4 regions of the Hydrogenophaga sp. L76 genome follow, and region 3 is predicted to be linked to each of the others. Evidence: predicted binding sites of a transcription regulator. Region 3 holds the regulator's gene; each other region holds the start of a gene.

The links. Region 3 encodes sigma-54, which starts transcription at its own class of promoters, with help from an activator protein. Its sites were predicted from a motif close to TGGCANGNAANCTGCTTT; they were not measured.
Region 1: the regulator sigma-54 is predicted to act here: its motif matches at 4,400-4,417, upstream of glnA (type I glutamate--ammonia ligase).
Region 2: the regulator sigma-54 is predicted to act here: its motif matches at 3,372-3,389, upstream of AC23D4_RS06825 (transglutaminase family protein).
Region 4: the regulator sigma-54 is predicted to act here: its motif matches at 3,480-3,497, upstream of AC23D4_RS05575 (arsenate reductase (azurin) small subunit).

The regions. Positions count from the first base shown of each region.
Region 1 covers NZ_CM172807.1:27,320-35,051, reverse strand. Annotated here, with positions in the region: gene ntrC (nitrogen regulation protein NR(I)) at 1-998, opposite strand, end outside; gene glnL (nitrogen regulation protein NR(II)) at 1,043-2,068, opposite strand; gene AC23D4_RS00140 (hypothetical protein) at 2,185-2,721, opposite strand; gene glnA (type I glutamate--ammonia ligase) at 2,936-4,351, opposite strand; gene AC23D4_RS00130 (competence/damage-inducible protein A) at 4,616-5,446, opposite strand; gene AC23D4_RS00125 (EI24 domain-containing protein) at 5,456-6,364, opposite strand; gene AC23D4_RS00120 (alpha/beta fold hydrolase) at 6,435-7,328, shown strand; gene AC23D4_RS00115 (DUF2726 domain-containing protein) at 7,682-7,732, shown strand, end outside.
Region 2 covers NZ_CM172807.1:1,427,308-1,435,039, forward strand. Annotated here, with positions in the region: gene AC23D4_RS06815 (circularly permuted type 2 ATP-grasp protein) at 1-744, opposite strand, end outside; gene AC23D4_RS06820 (DNA internalization-related competence protein ComEC/Rec2) at 823-3,348, opposite strand; gene AC23D4_RS06825 (transglutaminase family protein) at 3,466-7,056, shown strand; gene AC23D4_RS06830 (circularly permuted type 2 ATP-grasp protein) at 7,139-7,732, shown strand, end outside.
Region 3 covers NZ_CM172807.1:2,663,897-2,671,628, forward strand. Annotated here, with positions in the region: gene AC23D4_RS12740 (THUMP domain-containing class I SAM-dependent RNA methyltransferase) at 1-1,157, opposite strand, end outside; gene rpoN (RNA polymerase factor sigma-54) at 1,154-2,803, opposite strand; gene lptB (LPS export ABC transporter ATP-binding protein) at 2,997-3,773, opposite strand; gene lptA (lipopolysaccharide transport periplasmic protein LptA) at 3,779-4,414, opposite strand; gene AC23D4_RS12760 (thiol:disulfide interchange protein DsbA/DsbL) at 4,554-5,192, opposite strand; gene AC23D4_RS12765 (SPOR domain-containing protein) at 5,258-5,947, opposite strand; gene argS (arginine--tRNA ligase) at 5,962-7,635, opposite strand.
Region 4 covers NZ_CM172807.1:1,161,032-1,168,763, forward strand. Annotated here, with positions in the region: gene AC23D4_RS05560 (sigma-54-dependent transcriptional regulator) at 1-1,063, opposite strand, end outside; gene AC23D4_RS05565 (ATP-binding protein) at 1,060-2,505, opposite strand; gene AC23D4_RS05570 (substrate-binding domain-containing protein) at 2,505-3,338, opposite strand; gene AC23D4_RS05575 (arsenate reductase (azurin) small subunit) at 3,532-4,056, shown strand; gene AC23D4_RS05580 (arsenate reductase (azurin) large subunit) at 4,067-6,550, shown strand; gene AC23D4_RS05585 (nitroreductase family protein) at 6,617-7,258, shown strand; tRNA gene AC23D4_RS05590 (tRNA-Val) at 7,491-7,565, opposite strand; gene dnaQ (DNA polymerase III subunit epsilon) at 7,658-7,732, opposite strand, start outside.

The DNA.
Region 1 (7,732 bases), 2.0 Mb from region 3:
AGCTGCTTGGCGCTCTGCTGCAGGAAGAAGCGCGTGAGCATGGGCACGTCTTCACGCCGCTCGCGCAACGCGGGCAGGCGCAGGCGGATCACGTTGAGGCGGTGAAACAGGTCCTCGCGGAACACGCCTTCCTTGACCCGCTGCTCCAGGTTCTGGTGCGTGGCCGCGATCACCCGCACATTGGCGCGCACCGCGCTGTGGCCGCCCACGCGGTAGAAATGGCCGTCGGAGAGCACCCGCAGCAAACGCGTCTGCAGGTCAAACGGCATGTCGCCGATTTCGTCGAGGAACAGCGTGCCGCCATCGGCCTGCTCGAAGCGGCCGCGGCGCATGGTCTGCGCACCGGTGAAGGCACCACGCTCATGGCCGAAGAGTTCGGACTCCAGCAGGTCTTTCGGGATCGCCGCGGTGTTGATCGCCACAAAGGGCCCACCCGAACGCGGCGAGTGTTTGTGCAGCGCACGCGCCACCAGTTCCTTGCCCGAACCCGACTCGCCCGTGATCAGCACCGTCACCTGGCTCTGGCTCAGTCGGCCGATGGCACGGAACACGTCCTGCATGGCCGGCGCCTGGCCCAGCATCTCGGGCGCGGCCGTCATGCGTTCTTCGGCCACTTCCTCGCGCTGGCTCTCTTCCACCGCGCGACGGATCAGCTCCACCGCCTTGGGCAGATCGAACGGCTTGGGCAGGTACTCGAAGGCACCGCCCTGGAAGGCCGAGACCGCGCTGTCCAGATCGGAGAACGCGGTCATGATGATGACCGGCAGGCCAGGCAGTTTTTCCTTGACCTTTTCCAGCAGATCCAGACCCGAGCCACCGGGCATGCGGATGTCGCTCACGAGAATCTGCGGACCTTCGCTCTCGGGCGTTTCGGCCAGGGCCTTGAGCACTTCCTGCGGGTTGGTGAAACTGCGCGTGGGCAGGTTCTCTCGAAGCAGGGCTTTCTCCAACACGAAGCGGATCGATTGATCGTCATCCACTATCCAGATCGGCTTCATGTGTTCGTGTTCCCTTCGTCAGTCGAGGCGTTGTTGTTTCGGTTTCACGGCAACGGAATCAGCAGTTTGAAATCCGTGTGACCGGGCACGCTCTCACACTCGATCAGGCCATGGTGCTGCTGGACAAAAGTTTGAGCCAGCGTGAGTCCGAGACCCGAACCCCCATCGCGTCCCGACACCAGCGGGAAAAAGATGCGGTCCTTGATCGAGTCTGGAACGCCAGGCCCGTTGTCGATCACATGCAATTCCAGTGCCAGCCGATAACGCTGCTTGCCGAAGGTCACTTGCCGGCCGACGCGCGTGCGCAGCGTGATCTGCGCATCGCCCGCCGCAATGCGCTCGCCCAGCGCCTGCGCCGCGTTGTGCGCGATGTTGAGCACCGCCTGGATGAGCTGCTCGCGGTCGCCGCGGAACTCGGGGATGGAGGTGTCGTAGTCACGCACCACCTTCAGCCCTCTGGGAAACTCCGCCACGATCAGCGAACGCACACGCTCGCAGACTTCGTGGATGTTCACGTCACCCACCACGTGCGGGCGGCGGTGCGGCGCGAGCAGCCGGTCCACCAGCGACTGCAGGCGGTCGGCCTCGTGGATGATGACCTGGGTGTATTCGATCAGCTCCTTGGAGTCGAGCTCCATCTGCAGCAGCTGCGCGGCGCCCCGGATGCCACCCAGCGGGTTCTTGATCTCGTGCGCCAGGTTGCGGATCAGTTCCTTGTTGGCCTGCGCCTGATCGATCAGGCGCTCCTCGCGCTCCTGCCGGGTTTGCAGCTCCAGCGGCAACAGTTCCACGATGACTTCGCCCGGCACCTCGGTCTGCGCCACCACCACGTGCACCGGCAACGGTTCGTGGGTGGCGCGCTTGAGCCAGGTGTCGTAGCGCAGCGCCGCGAACTCGTTGCCCCGGGCGCCGCTCAGGGCGCTTTGCAGCAGCGTGGGCTCGGTGAAACAGTCCTGCAACCGCGAGCCGGTGATGCTGCGCCGGGACATGCCCAGCGCATCTTCCAGTGCGGTGTTCGCGTACAGCACGACGCCATCAGCCGCGACCACGGCCACCAGGGTGGCCAGCATGTCGAGCGATTGAAACCGGCCCGTGGGCAAGAGCGCAGGAAACGTGTCGTGCTCTGCAGGAGGGGCCGCTTCGAGGCGGGCGGAGAGGGGAAGTGTGGTGGGCTTTTTCAAGCCACCTATTTTGCGGCAGAACCGGACGGCGCCCCGGACCCGCTGTGCCTGTTGAGCTCATTGCGGATGCTGGTCACATCGCTCTCGGCACGCGCAACGGCCGCCTTGAGCTCGGCAACCCGGTCCAGATAGCGCTGGTAGTTGCGCGATTCGATGCCTTCTTTTTCCGGCTCGCCATTGGCATAGGCCTTCTTGGCATCAACCAGACGCGCTTCCGCGCGGCGGAGTTCGGTCTCCAGGATGGCACGTGCATCGCTGTCGCGAGCGCGTTGCTCGGCCGAATCCGTGCGGGTGTTGCCGTTGCGCGCCGGTGCACTGCTGGATCGTGGCGCACTGGGCGCGACCGTGCGTTGTGGCACGGGACCCTGGATGATGGTGATGTTGCCACCCTCCATGAGCTTGCAGCCCCGGCTCTTGGCCACCTCGGCATTGTTGGTGTACTCGTTGCCGCAGCGGTAGATGCGCTCCTGTGCCTGCGCCTGGACCAGGCACAGCCCGGCCAGACAGGCAACGAGCCCACGAATCGTGTGGGTGGAATTCAAGTTCAGCAAATCGGCTTCTCCGTCTCAGGAACTCTGGTCAGTTGATTTTTCAGTATGACCCAGATTGCTCACAAAAGTGCCCAGATGGGGTGCCCGGGTGGTGAAATTGCCGCACTCCCCATGCAAAAAGGGACGGTCAAAGCCGTCCCTTCCGTTTGGGGTCCACGTTGAACGCGGGCCACTGAAAACCCGCCCGGTCAAGCCGGGACAGGGATCACAGGCTGTAGTACATGTCGAATTCGACCGGCGCCACTTCGATGCGGCCCCGGTTGACTTCGGCCGTCTTCAGCTCGATGTAGGCGTCGAGCATGGAGTCGGTGAACACACCACCCTTGGTCAGGAAGGCGCGGTCCTTGTCCAGGTACTCCAGCGCCATGTCCAGGCTGTGGCAGACGGTCGGCACCAGCTTGTCTTCTTCCGGCGGCAGGTGGTACAGATCCTTGGTGGCGGCTTCGCCCGGGTGGATCTTGTTTTCCACGCCGTCCAGACCGGCCATCAGCAGGGCCGAGAAGCCCAGATAGGGGTTCATCAGGGGATCGGGGAAGCGGGCTTCCACGCGACGGCCCTTGGGGTTCGCAACGTACGGGATGCGGATCGAGGCCGAGCGGTTCTTGGCCGAGTAGGCCAGCTTCACCGGCGCTTCAAAGTGCGGCACCAGACGGCGGTAGCTGTTGGTACCGGGATTGGTGATGGCGTTCAGGGCACGGGCGTGCTTGATGATGCCGCCGATGTAGTACAGCGCAAACTCGCTCAGGCCGGCATAGCCGTCGCCAGCGAACAGGTTCTTGCCGTCTTTCCAGACCGACTGGTGCACGTGCATGCCGGAACCGTTGTCACCGGCGTAGGGCTTGGGCATGAAGGTGGCGGTCTTGCCGTAGGCGTTGGCGACGTTGTGAACCACGTACTTCTGCAGGATGGTCCAGTCGGCGCGCTGCACCAGGGTGCTGAAGCGGGTGCCGATTTCGTTCTGGCCGGCGCCGGCCACTTCGTGGTGGAACACCTCGACCGGAATGCCCAGCGATTCGAGGATCAGCGCCATCTCGGCGCGCATGTCCTGCGTGCTGTCGACCGGGGGCACGGGGAAGTAGCCGCCCTTGACGGTGGGACGGTGGCCGCGGTTGCCGCCTTCGAGCTTGGCGCCCTTGTTCCAGGGGGCTTCGTACTCTTCGATTTCGTAGAAGGTGTGGCCCGGGGCGGTGCTCCAGCGCACGCCATCGAACAGGAAAAACTCGGGTTCCGGTCCGAAGAAGGCGGTGTCGCCCAGGCCGGTGGACTTGAGATAGGCCTCGGCGCGCTTGGCGATGGAACGCGGATCGCGGTCGTAGGCCTTGCCGTCGGCAGGCTCGATCACGTCACAGGTCAGGATCAGGGTCGTTTCTTCGTAGAAAGGATCGATGTTGGCCGTGTTCGGATCGGGAACCAGCTGCATGTCCGAGGCTTCGATGCCCTTCCAGCCCGCGATGGACGAACCATCAAACGCATGACCCGAAATGAATTTGTCCTCGTCGAAATGCGAGACGGGCACGGTGGTGTGCTGCTGCGCACCACGGGTGTCGGTGAAACGAAAGTCGACGAATTTGACTTCGTTGTCTTTCACCATTTGCATCACGTCTGCGACGGTCTTGGCCATCAAATACTCCTGTTACTTGGTAGGTGGAAATAGATACGACTCTGGTGTGAAGCAGTTTTTGTGCCATTTCTCGACCCATGGATGACGGGTCCACAAACCTGGTTCGCACGCGGCCGGCCATTATGGCGCAGGCCACCTGATCCGCCATGGCCTTGAATGCTCAATCACGCCAGCCAACACCGTGGTGACAACGCGGCGCCACGCACCCCATCAACAAGCACCAAACAGGTGCAAAAGGCCAAAGCACCAAACAGGTGCAAACCTTCAACGCACCATTTCAGGGCCCAATGGGGCGCCGTGGGCGCGCAAACCGGCCAGCAACTGGTTGAAGGCCGCGGTTACCGCCGCGGGCTCCCCTTTCACCCCGAGTTCGATGTGGCGGCCAAAAACCGGGTGGTCCACGCTGGGCAGGCTGAACACCTTGACGGGATGCTGCCGCTCGATCTGCTCCATCAACGGCGTGAGCGTGGCCTCCATGGCGCCCATGACCACCACCGACCGCTCCAGCCAGCAACCAGCGCGGTGCAGATGGGCGTAGGTCTGGTCGAGCACCGCTTCGATCATGGGCCAGGCCATCACCGGAAACCCGGGCAAAAAATGCACCGCGCCCCCGCCCGGACCATCGCAGGAAAAGCCTGGAATCCTGTTGTACGGATTGGCGATGATCCTGGCACCCACCGGGAACACGCCCATGTTGAAGCGGTGCACGTTATCGGGGCGCTCCGGGTCGTACACCTCTCCGCGCTCTTGAGCCAGATCGCGCATGCGCTGCTCGATGAGCACCTGCGCCTGCGGATGCAGGGCCAGATCACATCCCAGCGCCGCAGCCGCACACTGGCGCGTGTGGTCATCGGGCGTGGCGCCGATGCCGCCGCAGGAAAAAACCACATCGGATGAGGCAAACGCTTCGCGCAGGGCCGCTGTGATGCGCGGACGCTCGTCGCCCAGGCAGCGCGCCCAGGCCAGCGAAAGGCCACGCGCCTGTAGCAGTTCGATCACCTTGGGCAGGTGTTTGTCGGCCCGTTTGCCCGAAAGGATTTCGTCGCCAATGATGATCAGGCCGAAGGATGGCGCTGCGGGTTCGCTCGAAGACATGAAGGGGGTTCAACTTCCGGAAGACGTGGATGGCGGTAAAAAAGGCGGCGTGCCGGGCCCATCCGGCGGTGGGTCAATCCGGCCCGGGTCCGCCTGAGGCTCCGCCTCAAGGATCTCGACCGCCGTGGTCGCCCGCAGACGCTCCAGCGCCGCCAGGGCGAAATGGGCAAACCAGAGGGACGCAAAGGCAAAGACCAGTGTGTAGATCCAGATCGCGACCGGAATCAGCAGCGGAGCCAGGGCGATCAGCATGGCGCCCGATGCCCAGATCAGGCTGGGGGCTGCACCGAGATAGCCGCTGAGGATGCCCATCAGCAACAAGGTGCCCCGGTGCTCCCGCATCAGCGCCTTGCGCTCCGGAGCGCTGGCATGCACCGCCAGCGCATCAAAGGCAAACACCCGGTACGTGAGCCAGCCCCAGATCAGTGGCGGCACGATCAACACCAGCGGCGGCACCAGCCACAGTGGCATCGACACCAGCAACGCGACCAGCGCCAGCAGCGTGGAGCCGAGCGACCAGAGCACGCTCACGATCAGCGAGCCGCCCTGCTTGCGCTCCATGGCTGGAAAGCGGCGCTGACCCACCAGCTCGACCATGGCGGGCGTCATGAACAATGCCACCAGCAGCAGCGACAGCACCACGATCACCGGCGTGGCCAGCACGAGCACCAGCAGCGGTGCGAAGACCGCCCGCAAGGCGCCCATGCCCACCCGATCCAGCCAGCCCAAGGCACCCTGCACGAATCCATAGGTTTCCAGCCAGGCCGTCACGGAGGCGACCGTTGATTCCCAGAAAAAGTAGCCCAGGCCAAACGACAGTGCCACCATCAGGACCAGCGGCAGAAACGACAGCGCGATCACCCGCGGATGCATGCAATACACCGCAGCACGCCAGAAAGCATGGAGCATGGGTTTCATCGCAGCAAGAATACAGGCTTTCAACCCGCCAGGGCCCCGCCGGACCCGACCGAGTGTCAAGGCATGAACCGTGAATCCCGACCTCGAACCGGCCATCATCGATCCACACCGCCATCCCATGAACAGCACCCCCATCGACGGCATCCAGCTGGAAACCGTCCACCTGCCCGGCCCCCCGGATCGCGCACCGCTGGTGTTTCTGCACGAAGGGCTGGGCAGCGTGTCCATGTGGCAGCAGCGCGGGCAAGACTGGCCGCGCGAACTCTGCGCCGCCACCGGTCGTGCCGGCTGGGTCTATTCGCGCCGCGGCTATGGCCAATCGGATCCGGTTGCCGATGTCAGGGGGCCATCGCGCTGGCAGGGCAGCTGGCATGTGGGTCGCCACGAACCGGACTACATGCACCTGGAGGCCTTCAACGTCCTGCCCACGCTGCTCGCCGCCTGGGGCGTGGAACGCCCGGTGCTGGTGGGGCACTCGGACGGCGCCAGCATCGCACTGCTGCACGCCAGCCGCCACCCCGTGAGCGCCTGCGTGGTCTTGGCGCCGCATGTTTTTGTCGAAGAAGTCGCCCTGAACGCCATCGCACAAGCGCGCAACGCCTATCTGCCCGACGCCACCGGCAACGCCCAAAACCCGCGAGCAGGCAACCAGAACCTGCGCGACCGGCTCGCGCGCCACCACGCCGATGTCGACAATGCGTTCTGGCAATGGAACGACATCTGGCTGAGCGACGCCTTTCGGGCTTTTGACATCCGCCCCGAATGCCGGGAGATCCAGGCACCGCTGCTCGCCATCCAGGGACTTCAGGACGAATACGGCAGCCTGGAACAGTTGCGCGAGATCGAGCGCGCGGCGCCTCATGCCCGGACACTGGAGATACCCGATTGTGGACACAGCCCGCACCGCGACCACCCCGCCACCCTGACCAGCGCCATCGAACGTTTTCTCGCCTCCTTGCCCTGAATCCTCCGTCCGGGGGATGTACGCGGACAGCCACCTTGGGCACAATTTCTGGCCGCACCCCCCCCGACCCGCATCACCAGAACAATCACCCCATCCACACGCTGGCGCACAGCCCCCAGATCAACCGCGTCAGCCGCCGGCAGGCTCTGTGGCTGTTCGGCTGGCCCCGGTCGGAACCTCCCCGTGCAGACCCACGCCACGCATCAGCCTTCCGCAACCCCACAAGGCCCCTCCAAACCGCAAGGAAGTCACGATCAAGCCGTGCGATATCACCACAAAAGTAACCATTCTTGTATCAAAAATATACATTTGACACATCATTCCTACGTATCTGCCTTGAGTCCCTCTTCACCATGAACTCCTGGAACAACCCATGGCTGCTGGCCGTGCTGGCACCTGCGCTG
Region 2 (7,732 bases), 1.2 Mb from region 3:
GCCCATCTGCTGGGCGAGGAAGGCGTGTTCGAAATAGGCGCTGTTGTACATGCCGGGCGTGAGCACCACCACGGTGGGTTCGGCCGTGGTGGCCGGGCTCACCGCACGCAGCGTTTCGAGCAGGAGGTCGGGGTAGTGCGCGACCGGCGCCACACGGTTCTGGCCGAACAGGTCGGGGAAGAGCCGCATCATCATCTTGCGGTCTTCGAGCATGTAGCTCACGCCGCTGGGCACACGCAGGTTGTCCTCGAGCACGTAGTACTCGCCCTCACCTTGAGCGTTGGGCGCACGCACGATGTCCACGCCGGAAATGTGCGAGTACACGCCGCCGGGCACGTCCACGCCCATCATCTCCGGGCGGAACTGCGCGTTCTGGAAGATCTGGTCGGCCGGTACGATGCCGGCCTTGATGATTTCCTGCTCGTGGTAGACGTCGTGGATGAAGCGGTTGAGCGCACTCACACGCTGCACCAGACCTTCTTCCATGCTGCGCCACTCGTGCGCGGGAATGATGCGGGGAATCAGGTCGAAGGGGATCAGGCGTTCGGTACCGGAGCCGTCTTCGTCCTTGGCGCCGTACACCGCGAAGGTGATGCCGACGCGGCGAAAGATCATCTCCGCCTCTTCCCGGCGAGCGGCCATCACCTCCGGGGGTTGCTGCGCCAGCCAGCGAGCGTAGCTTTCATAGTGCGTCCGCACCTCGGTGGGCGTGGCATTCATTTCGTCAAACATGGGTCGGCTCATAGGCTTTTTTTCTCCTGATGACAGCTTAGCAAGGACTGGGCCAGAAACACCACTTGCAGCCCCAAACAGGTGCATCTTTCAGTGCGTGGGTACGGAAGCGTGATCGCCTTCGGGCACCGGCTCCAGCGCCGGTTCGGCCGCCGGGCTGGCGTCGCCACGGTGGTGCCAGTACCGGCGCGCCGATTCGCGCTGGCAATGGACGGTGTCGGGCGCGTCGCTGCGCCAGGTGGCGGCACCACATTCGGGTGTCGTCACCCAGCGCATGTCCCGCTGGCGGTAGCGCTCCAGCACGGCGGGCGCGGGATGGTTGAATCGGTTGCGGTAACCCGCCTGCACCAGCACCCATTGCGGCGCCAGCGTGTTGAGCAGCACGGGGCTGCTGGACGTGAGGCTGCCGTGGTGCGGCGCCAGCAGCAGGTTCGCCCTCAGGTCCGGACGCGCCAGCGCCAGCCGGGTCTCCCGATCGGCGTCGAGATCGCCACTCAGCCAGACGCTCTGCCGTGCATGACCCACCCGCAGCACACAGGACATCGCGTTGCTCGACAGGCGCCCGGCGCCGTCGGGTCCGAAGTCTTCGGGGGACGGGTGCAGGATCTCGAAGTCCACCCCGTCCCAGCTCCAGCGCTGGCCGGCGGTGCAGCGCCGGGCCGGGTCGGCATCGAAGGACGACAACCAGCGGGTCCCGGGCCATTCGGCCTGCACCGCGGCAGAGCCGCCCGCGTGATCGCTGTCGCGGTGGCTCACCACCACCGTGTCGGGCCGCTCACCCAGGGCGCGCAGCAGCGGCACCACGACGCGCTGCCCGGCGTCGCTGGTGGGTGAATAACGCGGCCCGGTGTCGTACAGCAGGCTGTGCCCGGCCGTGCGCACCAGCACCGCACTGCCCTGCCCCACGTCCAGCGCCATCACATCAAACTCCCCCGGCGCCGGGCGCGGCGGCTGCCAGGTCAGCACCGGCCACAACAGCACCAGTCCGGCCAGCCGGGTGGCCCAGGGCCAGCGCATCACCAGCAGGGCGCCGCCGACCACACCGGCCAGCGCCAGCGGCAGCGGCGGGATGGGCCGGAACACGGCGGCAGAAGGCCATTGCGCCAGCCAGGCCAGCCAGACGCCCAGCCCCTGCACCGCCAGCGCGGCCAGATCCCAGAAGGCCGGTACCGCCACCCCCAGCATCGCCAGCGGCGTGATGACCAGCGTCACCCACGGGATCGCCAGCAGGTTGGCCACCAGGCTGACAAGCGAAAACTGGCCAAACAGCAACAGCGAGAGCGGCGCCAGGGCCACCGTCACCACCGATTGTTCGCGCAGCATGCCCAGCGCCGCAGCCATGAACCGCCGGGTGCGGGTGGGTGCCTCGTGCCCGGTCAACGGCGCCGCTTCAAAGCGCACTCGCCGCCCCGGGTCGGTCGCAAACAGGATCGCCACGGCCACGAAACTGAGCCAGAAACCGGGCTGCAGCAGCGCCCAGGGATCGAGCAGCAACACCGCGGCCATGGCAACCAGCCAGACCACGGGCCACGGCCATTGACGGGCCAGCAGGCGCAAGCCCACCACAACGGCCAGCATCAGCACGGTGCGCTGCGAGGGCACGCCCCAGCCCGAAAACAGGGCGTACGCCGCCGCCAGCGCCACGCCACCGAAGCCGGCGGCCCACGGCACCGGCACCGCCAGCAGGGCTCGCGGCCAGACAAACGCCAGACGGCGCCAGAGGCCACCCACCAGCCAGATCGCAAGCCAGGCGAACATGGTGACGTGCAGACCCGAGATGCTCATGAGGTGGGCCACGCCGGTGGTGCGAAAGAGGTCCCAGTCGGCGCGCTCGATGGCGCTCTGATCGCCCACCACGAGGGCCGCTAGCACACCAGCGCTGCGGGGGTCGGCCACCTGGCCGGTGATGCGCTCGCCGACCGTCTGACGCACCGCCTCCAGCGGGTACCAGCTGCTGCCCCCCAGATACTGCGGGACCGGGTCGCGCGGTCCGTTGCGCACGTAGCCGGTGGCGCCGATGCCGTTTTCCCATAGCCAGCGCTCGCGGTCAAAACCATGCGGGTTGGCGTTGCCGTGCGGACTGCGCAAACGCACGCTGAAACGCCAGCGGTCCCCCGCGCGCCAGTCGGGGCCGGGGGCAGCCCCATCGCCTTTGGACCCCGCCCGACTGAACCAGCCCAGTTGCAGCAAAGGGGGCAAGCGCACCGGCCGGCCGTCGCGGGCGGCGGACTCCACCGCCAGCTCGAAACGCGCACCGTCGGCCAGTCGCTGTGGCATCGAGGCGATGCGCCCGGTGACTTCGATGTCAAGGCCCTGCAGGGCCGGGTCGAGCGCCTGCGATGCAAAGTGCGCTGCGCGCAGGCCGGTCAGGCCCGCTCCCGCCCAGGCACCGGCCGCCATCGCCAGCACCAGGACCCACGCCGACCGACGCCCGCCCGGTGAGCCCCGCCACAGCAGCCAGGCCATCAGCAGCCCACTGGCGAACAGCTGCCCCCCGTACCCCTGCCAAGGCCAGAGCGCGACCTGCTGCAACTGCCAGGCAACCCCGAACACCCACCCAGGCAACCAGGCCAACGCCAGGCCCGCCATGCTCAGCCCGGTACCCTGGGCCCGCACAGGGCAGCTTTGTCACACAGCCGTGGCGCAAGACTTGCTAGCATGGCAGCAAGCCGCGACGACCCTTTTCTCGTCCGCGGACCCATCGTTTTCTTCCCCCTGTTGAAAGACACCAGCATGGCCATTCATGTTGCCCTGAGCCACATCACCCATTATCGGTACGACCGCCTGGTCAAACTCGGTCCCCAGGTGGTACGCCTGCGCCCCGCACCGCACAGCCGCACCAAGGTGCTGTCGTACTCGCAGAAGATCGAACCGGCGGGCCACTTCATCAACTGGCAGCAGGACCCGTTTGCCAACTACCAGGCCCGCCTGGTGTTCCCCGAGCCCACCACCGAGTTCAAGGTCACGATCGACCTGGTGGTCGAGATGGCGGTGCACAACCCCTTTGACTTTTTCCTGGAGCCGCGCGCCGAAGAATTCCCGTTCAGCTACGACGCCTCGCAGCTGCAGGAACTCGCGCCCTACCTGGCCACCGCGCCGCTCACCGAAGACCTCAAGGCCTACCTCGCCCAGGTGGACCTGAAGAAGCGCCGCACCATCGACTTCCTGGTCGACGTGAACCAGATGCTGCAGCGCGACATCTCGTACACCATCCGCATGGAGCCGGGCGTGCAGACACCCGAAGAAACGCTCAAGCTCAAGAGCGGTTCCTGCCGCGACACCGGCTGGCTGCTGGTGCAGATGCTGCGCCACCTCGGCCTAGCGGCGCGCTTCGTCTCGGGCTACCTGATCCAGCTCGCGCCCGATGTGAAAAGCATCGACGGCCCGAGCGGCCCCGAGAAGGACTTCACCGACCTGCACGCCTGGTGCGAGGTCTTCCTGCCCGGCGCCGGCTGGATCGGGCTCGATCCCACCTCCGGCCTGCTGGCCGGTGAAGGCCACATCCCGCTGGCCTGCACGCCGCAGCCGTCCAGCGCGGCGCCGGTGGAAGGCGCCATGGACAAGTGCGAAGTCACCTTCGAGCACCACATGGGCGTGACACGTGTCTACGAATCGCCGCGCGTGACCAAGCCCTACACCGAGGAGCAGTGGGCCAGCATGGTCACGCTGGGCCAGAAGGTCGATGCCGACCTGGTGAAACACGACGTGCGCCTCACCATGGGCGGCGAACCCACCTACGTGGCCGTGACCGACCGCGACGCCGCCGAGTGGAACACCGACGCGCTCGGCCCCACCAAACGTGGCTATGCCACCGAGCTGCTGGGCCGCCTGCGCGAGCAATACGGCCACGGCGGCTTCGTGCACATGGGCCAGGGCAAGTGGTATCCCGGCGAGCAGTTGCCGCGCTGGGCGCTCTCGATCTTCTGGCGCGCCGACGGCCAGCCCTGCTGGAACAACCCGGCCCTGCTGGCCGACGAACGCGATGTGGCGGCATACGACAGCGAAGACGCGCGCCGCTTCACGCAGGCCCTCGCGCGCAAGCTGGGCGTGTCCACACAATTCATCACGCCCGGCTACGAGGACACCTGGTATTTCCTCTGGCGCGAATGCCGCCTGCCGGTGAACGTGGATCCGTTCGACGCCAAGCTCGACGACGAGCTGGAGCGTGCGCGCCTGCGCCGCGTCTTCACGCAGGGGCTGGACGCCACCGTGGGCTACGTGCTGCCGCTGCAGGCCAACGACACCGGACAGCCTTCCAGCAACGGCAAGAGCAGCTACCACCGCGTTTCCGGCACCGTCTGGTCCACCGGCCCGTGGTTCTTCCGCGACGAGCGCATGTACCTCGTGCCCGGCGATTCGCCCATGGGCTACCGCCTGCCGCTGGACTCCCTGCCCTGGGTTTCGGCGGCCGACTACCCCTACCACATCGAGCAGGACCCGCACACCGCGCGCGACCCGCTGCCGCGCGGCGCCACCGTGAAACACCAGGTCTCGCCGCACCAGGTGGGCGGTGGTTTTGCCGAAGGTGGCATGGTGTCCATGCAGGGCATGGACTTTGATGCCCCCGGCCCGGCCATCGACGGCCTGCGTCCTGGCCAGCCCGGCCCGGGCGCCGCGCCCGCGCAGGCGCTGTCGTCCAGGTTCCCGCAGCGCCACGAATCGGCCGCCTGGCTCACGCGCACCGCGCTGGTGGTCGAGTCGCGCGACCCGCACCGCGCCAACGGCCCCAAGGCCGAAAAAGCCGGTGGCGGCAAGACGCAGCACCTCTACGTGTTCATGCCTCCCATGCAGCGGCTCGAAGACTACCTGGATCTGCTCTCCGCGGTGGAAGACACGGCCGAGAAGCTGGGCATGACCATCGTGCTCGAAGGCTACCCGCCGCCGCGCGACCCGCGCCTGAAGATGCTGCAGGTCACGCCCGACCCGGGCGTCATCGAAGTCAACATCCACCCCAGCAGCAGCTGGGACGAACTGATCGAACGCACCGAGTTCCTGTACGAGGCCGCGCACCAGACGCGCCTGTGCGCCGAGAAGTTCATGACCGATGGCCGCCACACCGGCACCGGCGGTGGCAACCACTTTGTGCTCGGCGGCGCCACGCCGGCCGACTCGCCTTTCCTGCGCCGCCCTGAACTGCTGGGCAGCCTGGTCGCCTACTGGCACAACCACCCGTCGCTCTCCTACCTGTTCAGCGGCATGTTCATCGGCCCGACCAGCCAGGCGCCGCGCGTGGACGAGGCGCGCAACGACCAGCTGTACGAGCTGGAGATCGCACTGCAAGAAATCGCCAAACAAAGCAGCCGCTACGGGCAAGGACCCGCCGCCGGGCCGCCCCAAGGCGGGGCAGCCCCCTCGGGGGGCAGCGGACCTCGCGCAGCGGGGGAGCGTGGGGGCGACAGTTTCATGCCGCCGTGGCTGGTCGATAGAACGCTGCGCAACATCCTGATCGACGTCACCGGCAACACGCACCGCAGCGAGTTCTGCATCGACAAACTGTTCTCACCCGACTCGCCCACCGGCCGCCTGGGCCTGCTGGAACTGCGCGCGTTCGAGATGCCGCCGCACGCCCGCATGAGCATCGCCCAGCAGCTGCTGCTGCGTGCGCTGGTCTCGCGTTTCTGGCAGAAACCCTGGAGCGGCAAGCTCACGCGCTGGGGCACCGAGCTGCACGACCGGTTCGTGCTGCCGACCTTCATCCGCATGGACTTCGAAGACGTGCTGGCCGACCTGACCGACTTCGGCTACCCGCTGGACATGGCCTGGTTCGAGCCGCACTTCGAGTTCCGCTTCCCGCTCGTGGGCGAGGTCTCGGCGCGCGGCATCGAGCTCACGCTGCGCAGCGCGCTGGAGCCCTGGCACGTGATGGGCGAAGAAGGCGCGCCCGGCGGCACCGTGCGTTACGTCGATTCGTCGCTGGAGCGCATCGAGGTGCGCGTGAGTGGCTACAACGACAGCCGCTATGTCATCACCTGCAACGGCCGCGCCATTCCGATGCAGAGCACCGGCACCGTGGGCGAATTCGTCGCGGGCGTGCGTTACAAGGCCTGGAGCCCGCCGTCGGCGCTGCACCCGTCGATTCCCGCGCACGCGCCGCTCACCTTCGACATCGTGGACACCTGGATGCAGCGCTCGCTGGGTGGCTGCCAGTACCACGTGGCCCACCCCGGTGGCCGCAGTTACGACACCTTCCCGATCAACGCCTACGAGGCCGAAAGCCGCCGCATGTCGCGCTTTTTCCAGATGGGCCACACGGCCGGCAAGATGGACGTGGCACCCGCCACGCCGAGCCGCGAGTTCCCGTTCACGCTGGATTTGCGCCATTGACGTGAAGGACGACACGAGGCCTCCTCCGGATCGGGTTTCGCCCCAAGGCCCTGCGAGAGAAGCGAAGGCATACTCGGACCCCGTGAATACAGATGCCTCCGATTCCCTCTTCGACGAGCTCAGCCCGGATTCCCCCGGTGACTGGGCTTTGTCGCTTTCGGTGCCCGCCGACACCGGACACCGGGACGAGTTGCGTGGCGCGCCCGCCCCCGGCGCAGAAAGCGCCGAAGCGCTCAACCCCACCTGGTCGAGTTTCTTTGACCACGTCGGGACCGATGGCCTGGCCGACCTGAACCGCCGCAACGACAACCTGCAGCGCCAGATCCGCGACAACGGCGTCACCTACAACGTCTACGCCGACGCGTCGGGCCAGGAACGCCCCTGGGCGCTCGACCTGTTCCCCATGTTGATCGGCCCCGAGGACTGGGCCTGCATCGAGACCGGCGTGCTGCAGCGCACCCGCCTGCTCAACGCCATGATGGCCGACCTCTACGGCGAACGCGAGCTGCTCAAGCGCGCCCTGCTGCCGGCCGCGCTGGTGCAGGGCCACCCCGGCTACCTGCGCGCCATGCAGGGGGTGCAGCCCGCGGGCGGCACCTGGCTGCACATCGTCGCCTTCGACCTGGCCCACGGCCCCGACGGCCGGTGGTGGGTGGTGGGCCAGCGCACGCAGGCG
Region 3 (7,732 bases):
TTCCAGTGAGCGGCGAGCTGCTGGAAGAACTCGCTGCCGTCGCCGCCGTCGGCCATCTGCGCGCTCTCGCGGCCCAGGCCGGGCGCGGGGGGCGCAGCCTTGCCGGCCGCGCCGGTGCGGGGGGCGCGCGGCTCCATGCGCTGGGCGCGGGCGCTGGCGTTTTCTCCAGCCACACCGGCCGCGGCGATGCGCTCGCCGTAGGGCGGGTTGAGCAGCATCACACCGGGTTTCTGCGTGGGCGGCATACGCTGCAGGGCGTCGCCGCCGCGCAGTTCGATCGCGTGGGCAACGCCTGCGCGCTCGGCGTTGCGCTGCGCAAAATCGACCATGCGGAACGACACGTCGCTGCCGAACACGATGGGCGCGTGGCCTTCGGGCCAGTCGCGCATCTCGCGCTCGGCTTCGTCCTGGATCGCGGTCCACACATGCTGCTGGAACGGCAGCATCTTTTCAAACGCAAAGCGGCGCAGCATGCCGGGCGGGATGTTGAGCGCGATCTGCGCCGCTTCGATCACCACCGTGCCGCTGCCGCAGCAGGGGTCGTACAGCGGGGTGATGTCGTCCAGCGTTTGTGCCTCGCCGCCGTTCCAGCCGGTGGCAGCGATCATGGCCGCGGCCAGCGTTTCCTTCAGCGGCGCGTCGCCCTTGTCTTCGCGCCAGCCGCGCTTGAACAGCGGCTCCCCCGAGGTGTCGATGTAGAGCGTGAGTTCGTCGGTGGTGACGTGGGCGTAGATGCGCACGTCGGGCCAGGTGGTGTCCACGCTGGGGCGTTCGCCGCGTTTGTCGCGGAAGCGGTCACAGATGGCGTCCTTGATCTTCAGTGCGGCGAAGTTGAGGCTGGTCAGCGGGCTGTGCTGCGCGGTGATCTCGACCTTGATGGTCTGCTGCGGCGTGAACCAGATTTCCCAGGCGATCTCGCTGGCTGCGTTGTACAGGTCCTGCTCGCCGCGGTAACCACCGTGCCAGAGCTGCACCAGCACGCGCTGGCTCAGGCGGCTGTACAGGTTCAGGCGCATGGCGTCGCGCCACGAGGCCTTGATGCCCACACCGCCGCGGGCCTTGAAGGCCAGCGGTTCGTTGGTGATGCGCTGCACCTCGTCGGCGAGCATGTCCTCCACGCCGGCCGCACAGGGGAGAAACAACTTCAATTGATTCACAGGCTTTTTCTAAGGTTGGCCGGTGCGATGCGAAGTGCCTCGCGGTACTTGGCCACGGTGCGGCGCGCGCACTCGATGCCCTGCTCCTTGAGCAGGTCGGAGAGCTGGTTGTCGGACAGCGGTTTCTTGGGCTCTTCGGAGGCGATGAACTGTTTGAGCAGGGCGCGCACCGCGGTGCTCGACGCGTTGCCGCCGGTTTCGGTGCCGAGCGAAGAGCCGAAGAAGTACTTGAGCTCGTAGGTGCCGAACGGCGTGGCCATGTACTTGGCGGTGGTCACGCGGCTGATGGTGGACTCGTGCAGGCCCAGCTCGTCGGCGATCTCGCGCAGCACCAGCGGGCGCATGGCGAGTTCGCCGTGCATGAAGAAGTTGCGCTGGCGCTCGACGATGGCACTCGATACGCGCAGGATGGTGTCGAAACGCTGCTGAATGTTCTTGATGAACCAGCGCGCTTCCTGCAGGCGCTGCTGCATGGCGGCGTGGCCGGCTTCGCCGCCGTTGTCCCGGCCGCCGCGGTTTTGGCGCATGGCGTTGGCGTACACGTCGTGCACGCGCAGGCGCGGCATCACGTCGGGATTCAGGATGACCTTGAAGCCCCGGCCGGCGCGTGTGACGATGACGTCGGGCACGACCACGTTGCGCTCCACATCGATGAAACGGCGCCCGGGTTTGGGTTCAAGCCGCGCGATGACACCCAGCGCGGCGCGCGCCGTTTCGTCGTCGATGCCGCACAGGGCGCACAGACGCTTGATGTCGCGTTTGGCCACCAGCTCCATCGACTGGTTGCAGATGGCCAGCGCCGCGCGCGCTTCGGGGGTGTTGCGCAGCTCTTCGATCTGCAGGCGCAGGCATTCGCCGAGGTTGCGCGCACCCACGCCGGTGGGCTCCATGTGCTGCAGCCAGCCCAGGGCCATGCGCAGCTGCGCTTCGACGGCCTCCAGCTCTTCGATGGCAGGCGAGGTGGCCTCGCGGCCGTGCATGAGCCGCCAGAAGCCCAGGGCGAGCTCGGCCATGTCGTCTTCGAGGTAGGCATCGTCGTTGAGCGATTCGATGAGGAAATACAGCGCCGCCGCGTCCTCGTCGCTCAGCCGCAGACAACGGGCCTGCTCGTGCAGGTGGTCCTGGAGGCTGACGGGACTGCGGGCCAGGTCGGCTGCGCTGGCGGTTTCGTCGTCGCCACCGGAGCCGCTGTTGCGCGCCGGTGCGTCGCCGCCCCATTCGCTGTCATCGGGCGCCATCTCGACCGTGCCGTCGCCTTCCCAGCTTTCTTCCACCGGGGTGGCGCCGTCGAGCCGGCTTTCGATCTCGTCGCCTGAGCCGCTGTCGGCGGGCGCGTCGGACGTGCTGCTGACGCGGTCAGGCAGCGGGCCGTCAAATTCGGCGGGGGCGGCCACGGCGTCGGCCACCGGCAGCGCGGCATCGGCGATCTGTTCGCCGGCGCTCACCGGCGCATCGACCTGCTCCAGACCGAAAGCCTCGCGCTCGGCGATCTCTTCCGTGCGCTCCAGAAACGGGTTTTCGTCGAGCATCTGCTCGACCTCCTGCGCCATTTCCAGCGTGGAGAGTTGCAGCAGGCGGATCGATTGCTGCAACTGGGGCGTGAGCGCCAGATGCTGCGATACACGCAGGGAGAGGCCTTGCTTCATGCCTGGGCGTACAGCAGCGGGAAACGGAGATTCGCCGCCGGGCCGCCCCAAGGCGAATCAACCCCCTTGGGGGGCAGCGCGCCGCGCAGCGGCAAGGCGTGGGGGCCACAAGACGCCGCCGGGCCGCCCCAAGGCGAATCAGCCCCCTCGGGGGGCCGCGAAGTACATGCAATGACGAGCGTGGAGGTCATGTTCACATGCGGAAGTTCTCGCCCAGGTACACACGGCGTACTTCGGCGTTTTCCACGATCTCTGCGGTGGGACCGCTGGCCAGAACATGGCCGTCGCTGATGATGTAGGCGTGGTCGCAGATGCCCAGGGTTTCGCGCACGTTGTGATCGGTGATCAGCACACCGATGCCCCTGGACTTCAGAAAACCGATGATGTGCTGGATCTCCAGAACCGCAATCGGGTCGATGCCGGCAAAGGGTTCGTCCAGTAGGATGAAGCGCGGGCGCGTGGCCAGGGCCCGGGCGATTTCCACCCGGCGCCGCTCGCCCCCGGAAAGGGCGGGCGCCGGCGAATCGCGCAGATGGTCCACCCGCAGGTCCTTGAGCAGTTCATCGAGGCGGCTGCCGATTTCTGCTTCGGTCAGGGGTTTGCCATCCACATCGTGCTGCAGCTCCAGAACGGCGCGCACGTTCTGCGCCACCGTGAGTTTGCGGAAGATCGAGGCCTCTTGTGGCAGGTAACCCAGGCCCAGCCGGGCACGGCGGTGGATCGGCAAGCCTTCGATGCGCTGGCCGTCGAGCAGGATCTGCCCGCCATCGGCACGCAGCAGGCCCACGATCATGTAGAACGAGGTGGTCTTGCCGGCGCCGTTCGGGCCCAGCAGGCCGACCACTTCACCTTTGTCGACCTTGAGCGAGACATCCTTGACCACCGTGCGGCTGCCATAGGATTTCTTCAGACCCCGGACTTCCAGACTGCTGCGCACCGCCATCGCCTGAGGCGTGCTGGCCATGAGCATGGTCGTCACTTCTGCTTCTCGTTGAGATCGGTGCTGGGTCGCAGCTTGGCAGGATCGGTCGGGGCGGGTGCCGGGGACGCCGCATCGGGAATGGGCGTGAGCATGGCACGCACGCGACCCGAGGGGTTGGCGGCCGTGCGGTTGGCGGGTCCACCCTTGACGGTGAACACCTCGGTCAGGCTGTTGTAGGTGATCTGATTGCCCACACTTTCGTCGTTCAGCTGGGTGCCGCGGTAGCGGCGCAAGACGGCGCTGCCGGTGAACACCACGGTCTGGGCCTTGCTGTCGTATTCAATGCGCTCACCCTCGCCTTCGATCCACTCGTCCAGGCCTTCGCGCTTCTGGCGGAAGAAACCAGGCGCTGCCGCCGTGCCGGTCACCACGCCAAACTGGTTGCCCTGCGGATCCTGGCGCACGTCCATCTTGCTGCCCCGCATGACGATGGTGCCCTTGGTGATCAGGACGTTGCCGGTGAACACGCTGGTCTGCCGCGTGTCTTCGTAGCGCAGCGCGTCCGCCTCGATGTTCATGGGCTTGTCTTTGTCGGCCAGCTCCGCGTGGGCCGCGCCTGCCAGCACCAGACCGGCCATCGTGGCAAAGAGACTGCGGATCCATGGGGGGGGAAGGTGGTGTGTGGGCATGGCTTTAATAGGGCACAAATCTTGCATTCATTGTAACGGTGCAAAGGCCACTTGTCGGCATCCAGCGCTCAATGAGCCGGCCCGAAAAGCACAAGACCCGCCTGCAGCGGGTCTTGCTCGCGGCACGGGGAACCCGGGATCAGGTTTTGCGTGCTTCAGCAATGAGTGAATCGGCAATCAGCATCGTGCGCGGACCCTGCCCACCGATGTAAAAACGGCCCGCCACACCCAGCGCAGGTGTGCCTTCAACGTCATAAGCGTTCTGCAGCCCGATGGCGGCCTCGGCCATCTTGATGGCACTGCCGTTGAAGAAACCGGTGAATTTTTCACGGTCAACACCCTGCTTCTCCACCCAGGCGGTGATGGCCGGCGCCGTGGTCAGCGGCAGGCGCTCTTCGTGAAAAGCCTTGAACACCTTCTGGTGCAGGGCATCGACCAGGCCCATGGATTCCAGCGCGAAATACAGGCGCTGCATGGGCACAAAAGCCGTGTTGAAGGCCACCGGCACGCGGCGCACCTTCACATCGGCGGGCAGCTTCTTGATCCAGGCGTCGAGCAGCGGCTCGAAATGGTGACAGTGGATGCAGGAGTAGGCAAAAAACTCCACCACTTCCACCTGCCCCGGTGGCGTGCTGACCGGCACCGGCTTGCTCAGTCGGACAAAGTCCTTGCCCTCCTGGAACCCGACGCGCTGCGCCCAGGCGGGGCTGAGCCCCAGGCCACTGGCAGCGAGGGCACCGGCAGCCAGCAGAGAACGGGATAGATCGCGGCGTTGCATCGAATCAAACTCCTTGTGTTGACCTACTTGGTTTCACAGGCCATGGGAAAAGTTCCGGGATGGGTTCAGCGCTGAACGCGCACCAGGGCGGCATCCACCCCGTTGACTTCGAGTTGTTCCAGCGTGGCGTCGGCCATGGCTTTCTGGCTGAATGGTCCGACGCGCACCCGGAAAACGGGGCGCCCGGACTGCTCCCGTTCGCTGATGTCGGCCGCCATGCCCAGCATGGCGAGTCGGGCGCGCTGGGCTTCGGCTTCTTCGGGCGCGCGGAACGCGCCCGCCTGCACGAAGTAGGTGAAAGGATCGGCCGGCACCGACGCGCTGTCCGACGGTTCGGCCCCCTTGACCGCGCCGGTGCGCGCCCGCATCAGGTCGCCCAGGGGATCGGCCTGCGTCGGCTCTGGTTGCCGGGCGGCGGTCTTGTCGGCGGCCGGCTCGGTGGTCGTTGCGGCGGGACTGTCTGCCGGTTCAGCCACGGCTGAAGCGGGCGCCGGCTCCGGGCTCACAACCGGTGGTGGCAGGGTGGCCGGGCTGCCGGCCAGACCGGCATTGGGGTTCCAGCCTTGGTTGCGCTCGGCCTCCTCCACATCCTGCGCCGGTTTGCGCGACACGCCCCGGTCGACAAAGGGCACCGGTACGCGCGTGACGTACACCGCCACCGACAGCGCAATGCCCAGCCCCACGAGCAGGCCCACCACGAAGCCCACGATGGTGCTGCCGTGCTGTTTGTGTGCCTGCAATGTCTGTTGTTTCATAGGGGGTTTCCGCTTCACATCTTTTGCGGGGCGCTCACGCCCAGCACCGCGAGGCCATTGTGCAACACCTGCGCCGTGGCTTTCACCAGCGCCAGGCGGGCCAGTTTCACCGCCTCGTCGTCCACCAGGATGCGCTCGGCATCGTAGTAGCTGTGGTAGCTGGCGGCCAGTTCACGCAGGTAGAAGGTGACGTCGTGCGGCGCGAAGTCGCGCGCAGCGTCGGCCAGCATGGCGGGGTACCTGGCCAGCAGCAGCATCAGCGCCTGCGCGGCCGGGCTGTCCAGCGCCGAGAGGTCCACGCCGCCCAGCGTGGCCGGGTCGCCGCCCCAGGAAGCCAGCACCGAGCAGATGCGCGCGTGCGCGTATTGCACGTAGTAGACCGGGTTGTCGTTGTTCTTCTGGACCGCCAGATCGACGTCGAAGGTGTATTCAGTGTCGGGCTTGCGGCTGAGCAGGAAGAAACGCACCGCGTCTTTCGAGGTCCATTCGATCAGGTCGCGCAGCGTCACGTAGCTGCCGGCGCGCTTGCTGATCTTGACCTCTTCGCCGCCCTTGACCACGCGCACCATGGTGTGCAGCACGTAGTCCGGATACCCGGCCGGGATGCCGACGCCAGCGGCCTGCAGACCGGCGCGCACGCGGGCAATCGTGCCGTGGTGGTCGGTGCCCTGGATGTTGATCACCTTGCTGAAACCGCGCTCCCACTTGCTGATGTGGTAGGCCACGTCGGGCACGAAGTAGGTGTAGGAGCCGTCGCCCTTGCGCATGACGCGGTCCTTGTCGTCACCGTAGTCGGTGGACCTGAGCCACAGCGCGCCGTCCTGCTCGTAGGTCTTGCCGGCGTCGCGCAGCTTCTGCACCGTGGCGTCCACCTTGCCGCTGGTGTACAGGCTCGACTCCAGATAGTAGTGATCGAACTTGACGGCGAAGGCCTGCAGATCCAGATCCTGTTCGTGGCGCAGGTAGGCGACGGCGAAAAGGCGGATGTCGTCGAGCGCATCCACGTCGCCGCTGGCGGTGAATTCGCGGTCATCCGAATGCACCGTCTTCTTGGCCAGGTAGTCGTTGGCGATGTCCTGGATGTAGTCGCCGTTGTAGGCGGCCTCGGGCCATTGTTCGTCGCCGGGCTTGAAGCCCTTGGCGCGCAACTGGGTGCTGTTGGCCAGGGTGCCGATCTGCACGCCCGCGTCGTTGTAATAGAACTCGCGGTGAACGTCCCAGCCCTGGGTCTGGTACAGGCTGCAGATGGCGTCGCCCAGCGCGGCCTGGCGGCCGTGGCCCACGTGCAGCGGGCCGGTCGGGTTCGCCGAGACGAACTCGACCATCAGGCGCTGACCGTTGGCCGGTTGCACACCGAAGCCCGCACCGGCCTCCAGCACTTCTTTCACGATCTGCTGTTTGGCGGCGGGCTTGAGGCGGATGTTGATGAAGCCGGGTCCGGCGATGTCGATGTCGCTGACCCACTGCTGGTACACCGGCATCGCGAGCAGCGCGGTGCGCAGGCTTTCGCCAACCTGGCGCGGGTTGAGCTTGAGCGGTTTGGCCAACTGCATGGCCGCGGTCACGGCGAAGTCGCCATGGGCCGCCACCTTGGGCGATTCGAAGGCGGCCTTGGCGCCCGCGCCGGGCGAGAGCGCGTCGAGCGAGGTGGCCAGACCGGCCAGCAGTTCCTGTTTGATCTTGAGCATAGGGATGGGATTTTAGGCGGCGGGCCTCTGCGCTTGTTTCAGGCGGGCACAAGGCCAGCCGGGACCTCGCCCGAGAGCCAGCGCGCCCGGTGGTCGG
Region 4 (7,732 bases), 1.5 Mb from region 3:
CCGCCTCCTCCAGGAACGAACGCAACTCCCGCACGTTGCCGCGCCACTCCCGGCGCATCAAATCGCGCATGAAGGGTTCGGACATGGCCAGGGGCCGGCCCTGCTCCACCACGATCTGGGCCAGCAGCTTTTCGGTCAGCCAGCGGATGTCTTCCGGTCGCTCGCGCAGCGGCGGCAACTCGATCTTGATGACCGCCAGCCGGTAGAACAGGTCTTCCCGGAACGATCCCGCGTTCATGTCCGCGTAGAGGTCTCGGTTGGTGGCGGCCAGGATGCGAAAGTCGCTCTGGATGGTCCGCTCGGCCCCCAGGCGAAAGAAGCATTTTTCCTGCAACGCTCTCAGCAGTTTGGCCTGCATGCTGGCGGGCAGTTCACCCACTTCGTCCAGAAACAAGGTGCCTTTGTTGGCGCGCTCCAGATAGCCCCTGTGGGTTCGCATGGCCCCCGAGAACGCGCCCTTTTCGTATCCGAAGAACTCCGCCTCCAGCAGGGTCTCTGGGATCGCAGCGCAGTTCACGGCCACGAATTCACCCTTGCCTGCTCTGGGATCGAGGCTGTGGATGAGCTGGGCCGCCACCTCCTTGCCCACGCCCGATTCGCCCGTCAGCAACACCGACACGCGCTGGCTGGCCACCTTGTGCACCATGGTTTCGACACGGCGCATGGCTACAGAAACACCCAGCAGCGCGTCGTCGTCGGGTGCGGAGGACAGGTCCACCGCATCCTTGATCTTGGCCACCAGGCTCTCGATATCGAAAGGCTTGGTCAGGTACTCCCGGGCACCGGCGCGGACCGCTGCGACCGCATCGTTGACGCTGCCATATCCCGTCAGGAAAAACCAGGGCAAGGCCCTGACGGTGGCGTGCAAACCGACGAACCATGCGGTGGCCAGGCCGTCTGGCAAGCGGACATCGCTGACCACGGCCGACGGCAAGGTGGCGAGCGCTTCGCGCGCTTCAGCGAGCCGACGGCACCAGCTCACCTGCAGGCCTTCCAGTTCGAAGCGCTGCATCAGCGACTCTCCCATGATGGGGTCGTCTTCAATCAACAAAATGGATGTCATGTCTGGCCTTCCGGCGCTTCTCGGTTCGGGACCTCAAACAAGAGACAGGTTTGTGAGGTTTCGGTGGTGTCGAGCTCGAACCGACCGCGCAGGTGGCTGGCGAGTTCCTGGCACACCCACAGGCCAAAGCCGCGCGGGTCCTTGCCGCTTTCGGCGGCCAGCGTGCTTTTGAACTTGTCTTCGCTCAGCACCGGTCCGCTGTTGTTGATGCAGAACCGTACCCGGGATTCATCGGCCTGGAGGCGCGCGGCAACGACGCCGTTTTCACCCGCCGCCTTGAGGGCGTTGAGCAGCAGATTGAGCATGACTTGCCGCAGCGGCGCAGAGGGCACCCGCAGCGCCGACTCCACATCGACCTGAAACCGGATCTCTGCCCCACGTTTTTCAGCCGTGCCCCTCACCAGGGTCACGATGTCTTCCAGATCACCCGGCTCCAGGGGCCGGTCCTCGATCCGGGCCTGGGGCAACAGGGCCGCCACGGTGGTGCGGATCTGCTGCAACCCCCGGTCGAGCAGATCGATGGTGCGCAGGCGAATCGTCTCCGTGCCCCCATGCAAGCGCAGCGTCTGGGTGGCCGTCAACATGCCCGCCAGGGGGTTGTTGATCTCGTGCGCGACGGCGCCCGTCATCTTGCCCAGAGCCGCCAGCCGCTCGGCCGACAGCGCACGTTCTTCCGCTGCTTTGCGGCGTTCGAGTTCGCCCATCAACTGCGCAATGGCGTCGCCAATGCGGCTCAGCTCAGGGTCCGTGGTCTTGGGGACGTCATCGCGCAAAACCCCGGGGTCATCGCGTCCGATGCGTTCGATCACCTCCACCAGCCGACCCACCGGACGGGCCATGCGTTTGCCTACCCACCACCCAAGGGGGCCGAGCACCGTGACCGCCAAGACAATGCTGATCAGCGCCGTGCGGGCCAGCGCCGACCAGTCGGGCGCGAAAGCGGCCGACTCCACCTCGGTGAACACAAAGCCCAAGGTCTGGCCGTCTTCGCTTCGAATCGGGTCGATCAGCACCACGGAGCCGTCGGGGATCAGGTGAAGCTCCCGTTGTTCCGCCTCCATGGAAGACAGCAGTGGCTGCTCGCGCCAGGGCTTGCCCAGCACCTGGCCGCCGGTCTCAAGCTTCACCGGGTCCGAAGCGGCAAAAACAGCGCCGTCCGGGGTCAGGATGGCCAGACGTGCCTGGTCCGCATCCGCCCCGGGGATGAGCTGGGCCGTGTCCCGCAGCAGCGAGAACACGCGCCAGGTGTCATCGGCCGCCAGCAGGGGGCGCACCTGGGCGATGACCAGGACCACCGCCCGGTCCAGCAGCGACAAGGTGTCGCGGCGCGCATTCTGTGCCTGCACCCGCGCGGTGATGGCCGTGACGAGCACGGCCGCCAGCAGCACGGCCAGAGAAAGCCCCAGCGGTATCTGCACCCGGTAGGGCAGCCGCCTGAGCATCAGCCCGCCACCCCGCTGCCGGGCACCTGCCGGGCTTGTTGGCGAATGGAATCGAACAGGCTCGCCTGTCCTGGCGTGAAGCCGGTCAGATTCAACGAGGCCAACAGATCGCGCCCCACCTCGTCGTCGCCCATGTGCAGCAGGGCTTGCCGAAGTGCTTCCATTTGCGGGTGCTCATGCCCCTTGCGCACGACCAGGGGTGGAAATCCGAAAGATTCCGACTTCCAGATCACCTCGGTCTTGGCAATCGCAGGCATGCCCTGGTCGCGCATCGTCTCCCATACATAACCGTCGATGGAGCCAGCCTGGGCCAGGCGGGCCGCCACGGCTTCGGCCACGTTGCGGTGGCCGTGCGTGAAAAAACCCCGCTTCAGGTCTCGTGCTGACACCCCGGCCTTGCTCAGCTGGGCCTGCGCGACCAGCCAGCCCGAGTTGGAGAGAGGATCGGAATAGGCCAGCACGCGCCCTTTGAGATCGTTCCAGCCCTCGATCTCCGGGACTGGGGTTTTCGAGCGAATGAGATAGGCCTGGTAGAACGGCTGGCCGTGGTACAGCGGCACGGCGAGCAGTGACAGCCCGCTCTCGAAACGCACGAAGGGATACCCACAGATCCAGGCGGCATCGATCTGTCTGGAAAACAGCAGGTCCAGGATGCTTTGGTAGGACTCGCGGGCCACGAACTCGACATCGATCCCCACCCGACTGCCCAGGTAGCGACCCCAGCGCGACAAGAAGGCCACCTGATCCGCCAGGATCACCGGGGTCAGCCCGATGCGCAGGCGGTCCGCTCCCCATCCCGGGAGGGACACAGCCGCCGCGGCGGCGCCGCACATGCCAGCGGCCAGGTAGCGTCTTCGGTTCACGGACATTCTCGCGTTACGTTTTCGTAACCTTGATTTTCATCATGGTTACGAAAAGCCCACAGAGAAGAAACCCTAATGAAGTAAGTGGTTGATTTTAAAAGGCTTCCTGGCTGGCATGGACGTTGCAAACCGGTTCCGTGTTTTCACCCAACCAGGAGACAAAATGAAAGACGTCAAGATCGGTCGCCGCTTTTTTCTGAAATCGGGCGGCGCCGCAGCCGCCGTGGCGGGCGCCACCATCATCCCGATTCGCAATGCGAACGCCGCCACCCCGCCGGCATCCAGCGGCACCACGCTGCCGTATCCCAAAAAAGCCGTCGGCTCGGCCAAGGGCCTGCCGCTGAACCAGGCGGTGAGTTTTGCCTACCCCGATGACAGCTCGGCCTGCCTGGCCATCCGCATGGGCTCACCCGTGCCGGGCGGCGTTGGCCCCAACGGCGACATCGTGGCCTACAGCTCGTTCTGCACCCACATGGGCTGCCCGGTCGGCTACGAACCCGGCACCAAGACCTTCAAGTGTGGTTGCCACTTCTCCATCTTCGACCCCGAGAACGGCGGCCAGATGGTCACCGGCCAGGCCACCGAAGACCTGCCGCGCATCCTGCTGGAGTACGACGCCAAGACCGACAGCATCCACGCCGTCGGCGTCGATGGCCTGATCTACGGCCGCCAGTCCAACGTCCTGTGAGGAGAGCCGCATGACCACCCAGATCAACGACCGCATCGCGCTGCCCCCGAAAGACGCGCAAAAGACCAACATGACCTGCCACTTCTGCATCGTCGGATGTGGCTACCACGCCTACAAGTGGGACCACAACACCGAAGGCGGCCGCGCCCCGGACCAGAACGCGCTGGGCCTGGACTTCCGCACCCAGCTGCCGCCGTTTGCCACCACCCTGACCCGGGCGATGACCAACACCATCACCGACAAGGGCGGCAAGAAGTGGAACATCATGATCGTTCCCGACAAGGAATGCGTGGTGAACAGCGGCCTCTCCAGCACGCGCGGCGGCAAGATGGCCAGCTACATGTACACGCACGACGGCATCGGCCGCGAGCGCCTGAAGCACCCGCGCATCAAGCGCGGCGACCAGTGGCTCGACACCAGCTGGGAGCATGCCCTGGCGATCTACGCCGGCCTGACCAAGAAGATCCTCGACAACGACGGCCCTGACGGCCTGTTCTACGACTGCTTCGACCACGGCGGTGCCGGCGGCGGCTTCGAGAACACCTGGGGCACCGGCAAGCTGATGTTCAGCGCGCTGAAAACCCAGATGGTGCGCATCCACAACCGCCCGGCCTACAACTCCGAGTGCCACGCCACGCGCGACATGGGCGTGGGCGAGCTGAACAACAGCTACGAAGACGCCCAGCTGGCCGACTGCATCCTGTGCACCGGTGCCAACCCCTACGAAACGCAGACCAACTACTTCCTGAACCATTGGGTGGCCAACCTCTCCGGCTCCACGGTGGACAAAAAGAAGAAGTGGTTCCCGGGCGAAACAGCCGCCGCCGCCAAGATCATCATCGTGGACCCGCGCCGCTCGGCCACGGTGGCGATCTGCGAGCAGGTGGCCGGCAAGGAGAACGTGCTGCACCTGGACATCCAGCCTGGCACCGACACGGCGCTGTTCAACACGCTGTTCACCTACGTCGTGCAGCAAGGCTGGATCGCCAAGGACTTCATCGCCCAACACACCAGCGGCTACGACGACGCGGTCAAGACCAACCGCATGAGCCTGGAAGACGGCGCCAAGGCCACCGGCCTCACCGTGGCGCAGATCAGGCAGGCCGCCGATTGGGCCTACAAACCCAAGGCCAGCGGACACCGCCCACGCACCTTCCACCCGTATGAGAAGGGCATCATCTGGGGCAACGACAACTACGTCATCCAGAGCGCACTGGTGAGCCTGGTGCTGGCAACAGAAAACGTCGGGCGCCGCGGCACCGGCGTGTGCCGCCTCGGTGGCCACCAGGAGGGCTACACCCGTCCGCCCTACCCGGGCAACGGCAAGATCTACCTGGACCAGGAAGTCATCGCCGGCAAGGGCCTGATGTACACCCTGTGGGGCACCAACCCGTACCAGACCACGCTGAACGCTGAACAGCATCGGTTGGTGCTGAGCAAGCGCGCCAAGATCGTGGACGAGGCGATCTCGCGGGCCCGCGGTGCGAGCACCGAGCAACTGGTGGACGTGATCTACAACGCCTGCAGGTACCAGGGTGGCATGTTCGTGGCGGCCATGAACCTCTACCCCACGCAGCTCGCCGACGACGCGCACCTGCTGTTCCCGGCGACCCACCCAGGCGAAATGAACCTGACCTCCATGAACGGCGAGCGCCGCATGCGCCTGTCTGAGAAGTTCATGGACCCTCCCGGCTCCGCGAAGCCCGACTGCCTGATCGCCGCCGACATCGCCAACACGCTCAAGGCGATGTACCAGAAAGATGGCAAGGCGGACATGGCCAAACGTTTCGACGGTTTCAACTGGAAGACCGAAGAAGACGCCTTCAACGACGGCTTCCGCCGCGCCGGTCGCCCGGGGGTGGAGCCCATCGACAGCCAGGGTGGCCCCACCGGCTACCTCGCCACCTACGAACTGCTGCGCAAGGCCGGCAACAACGGTGTGCAACTGCCCATCAAGGAGGTCAAGGACGGCAAGCTGATCGGCACCGAGATGGAATACGCCGATGGCAAGTTCAGCACCGGCGACGGCAAGGCCCATTTCAAGCCCGCACCGTGGAACGGCCTGCCCAAAATGGTGGCGGACCAGAAGGCCAGGTACAGGTTCTGGATCAACCAGGGCCGCGCCAACGAAGTCTGGCAGACGGCCTATCACGACCAGTACAACAGCTTCGTGCGCGACCGCTATCCGATGGCCTACATCGAGATGAACCCGGACGATGCCAAGGCACTCGGTGTGGCAGCCGGTGACGTGGTCGAGATCTACAACGACTTCGGTAGCACCTACGCCATGGCCTACCCGCTCAAGGCGATCAAGGCAGGCCAGACCTTCATGCTCTTTGGCTACATCAAGGGTGTGGCCGGAGACGTGGTGACCTCCTGGGTGGACCGCAACGTGGTGCCTTACTACAAGGGCACCTGGGGCGGCATCAAGCGTGTGGGCAGCGTGGACGACTACAAGAAGTCCATCTCCTTCAAGGACCGCCGCTACGCGTAATTGGCCCAAGAAAGGGTGGCGGTGGCCACCCTTTCTTCCTTGAAGCACAACAGACAGGAGACCCCCATGGGTGCTGCCTCACACATGCCGACGCCGGAAGCGCCCCTGCCGGCGTCACCGCGGGAGCGTGATCCATTCACCGACCACCTGGCCGAGGCCTGGATCACATCCCGCCAGAACATATCCCCCAAACGCCTGGTTGAGCCGGGCCCCAACGTTTCACAGCTGGATCAGATTTTTCGAAGTGCCGCCTCGGCACCCGACCATGGGCTGGTCAAGCCCTGGCGGTTCGTCATCGTGCCGCAGGACAAACGCGCCTTGCTGGCCGAGGTCTTTGCACTGGCCTTGGTGGACCGCGATCCAGGCGCAACACTTGAACAGATCGAGTCCGCCCGCGAAAAAGCGCACCGCGCCCCGGCACTGATGCTGGTGGTGGCCCAGCTGGGCGCCTGCGAGCCGCCCATTCCGGCTTTGGAACGCATGGTGTCCGTGGGCGCAGCCGTGCAGAACATGCTCCTGATGGCGCATGGCCAAGGTTTTGGGAGCAGCTTGACCAGTGGGCAAGCGATGCAGTCCACCCGCATGCGCCAGTTGTTTGGGCTCGCTGCGGGCGAAGAAGCGGTTTGTTTCCTGAACATCGGCACCGTCTCCAAACGCAAGGCACGACGCCTGCACCCCGAGGTGCAGAACTTTGTCAGCACGCTGTGACCGCCCTGCTTCGGAACGTCTCTGGCGTTTCCCCGTCGCAACCGCAAACGTGCCATGTGTGATCACCACATGTTCCGAGTCCAGCAACCCAACTATCGCAAGCGAGTCCGCACCAGCCAGTTGTGCTGGTGAGACAACAAACAGAGATCCGTTTTTTGGCCCACTTTTGGCCCACCAGAAACGACTACGCCACCCGAAGGTGGCGTAAAGCGTTGTCATGTATGACAATTTTTGGTGGGCGGTGCAGGGTTCGAACCTGCGACCCCTGCCGTGTGAAGGCAGTGCTCTACCACTGAGCTAACCGCCCGATTGATCTGGCCGATCTCTCGGAAGCCTCAAATTATAGCGTCTTATTTAGGTTGTTTTTCCGCTGCGCAGAAAAAATGGACAAGTGCGCGTTCAAGCCATTTCCAGCGACCGCCAAAGCGTCTTGCCTTTGCAGGCCTTGTCCAGATCGGCCAGCGCGGCATCATG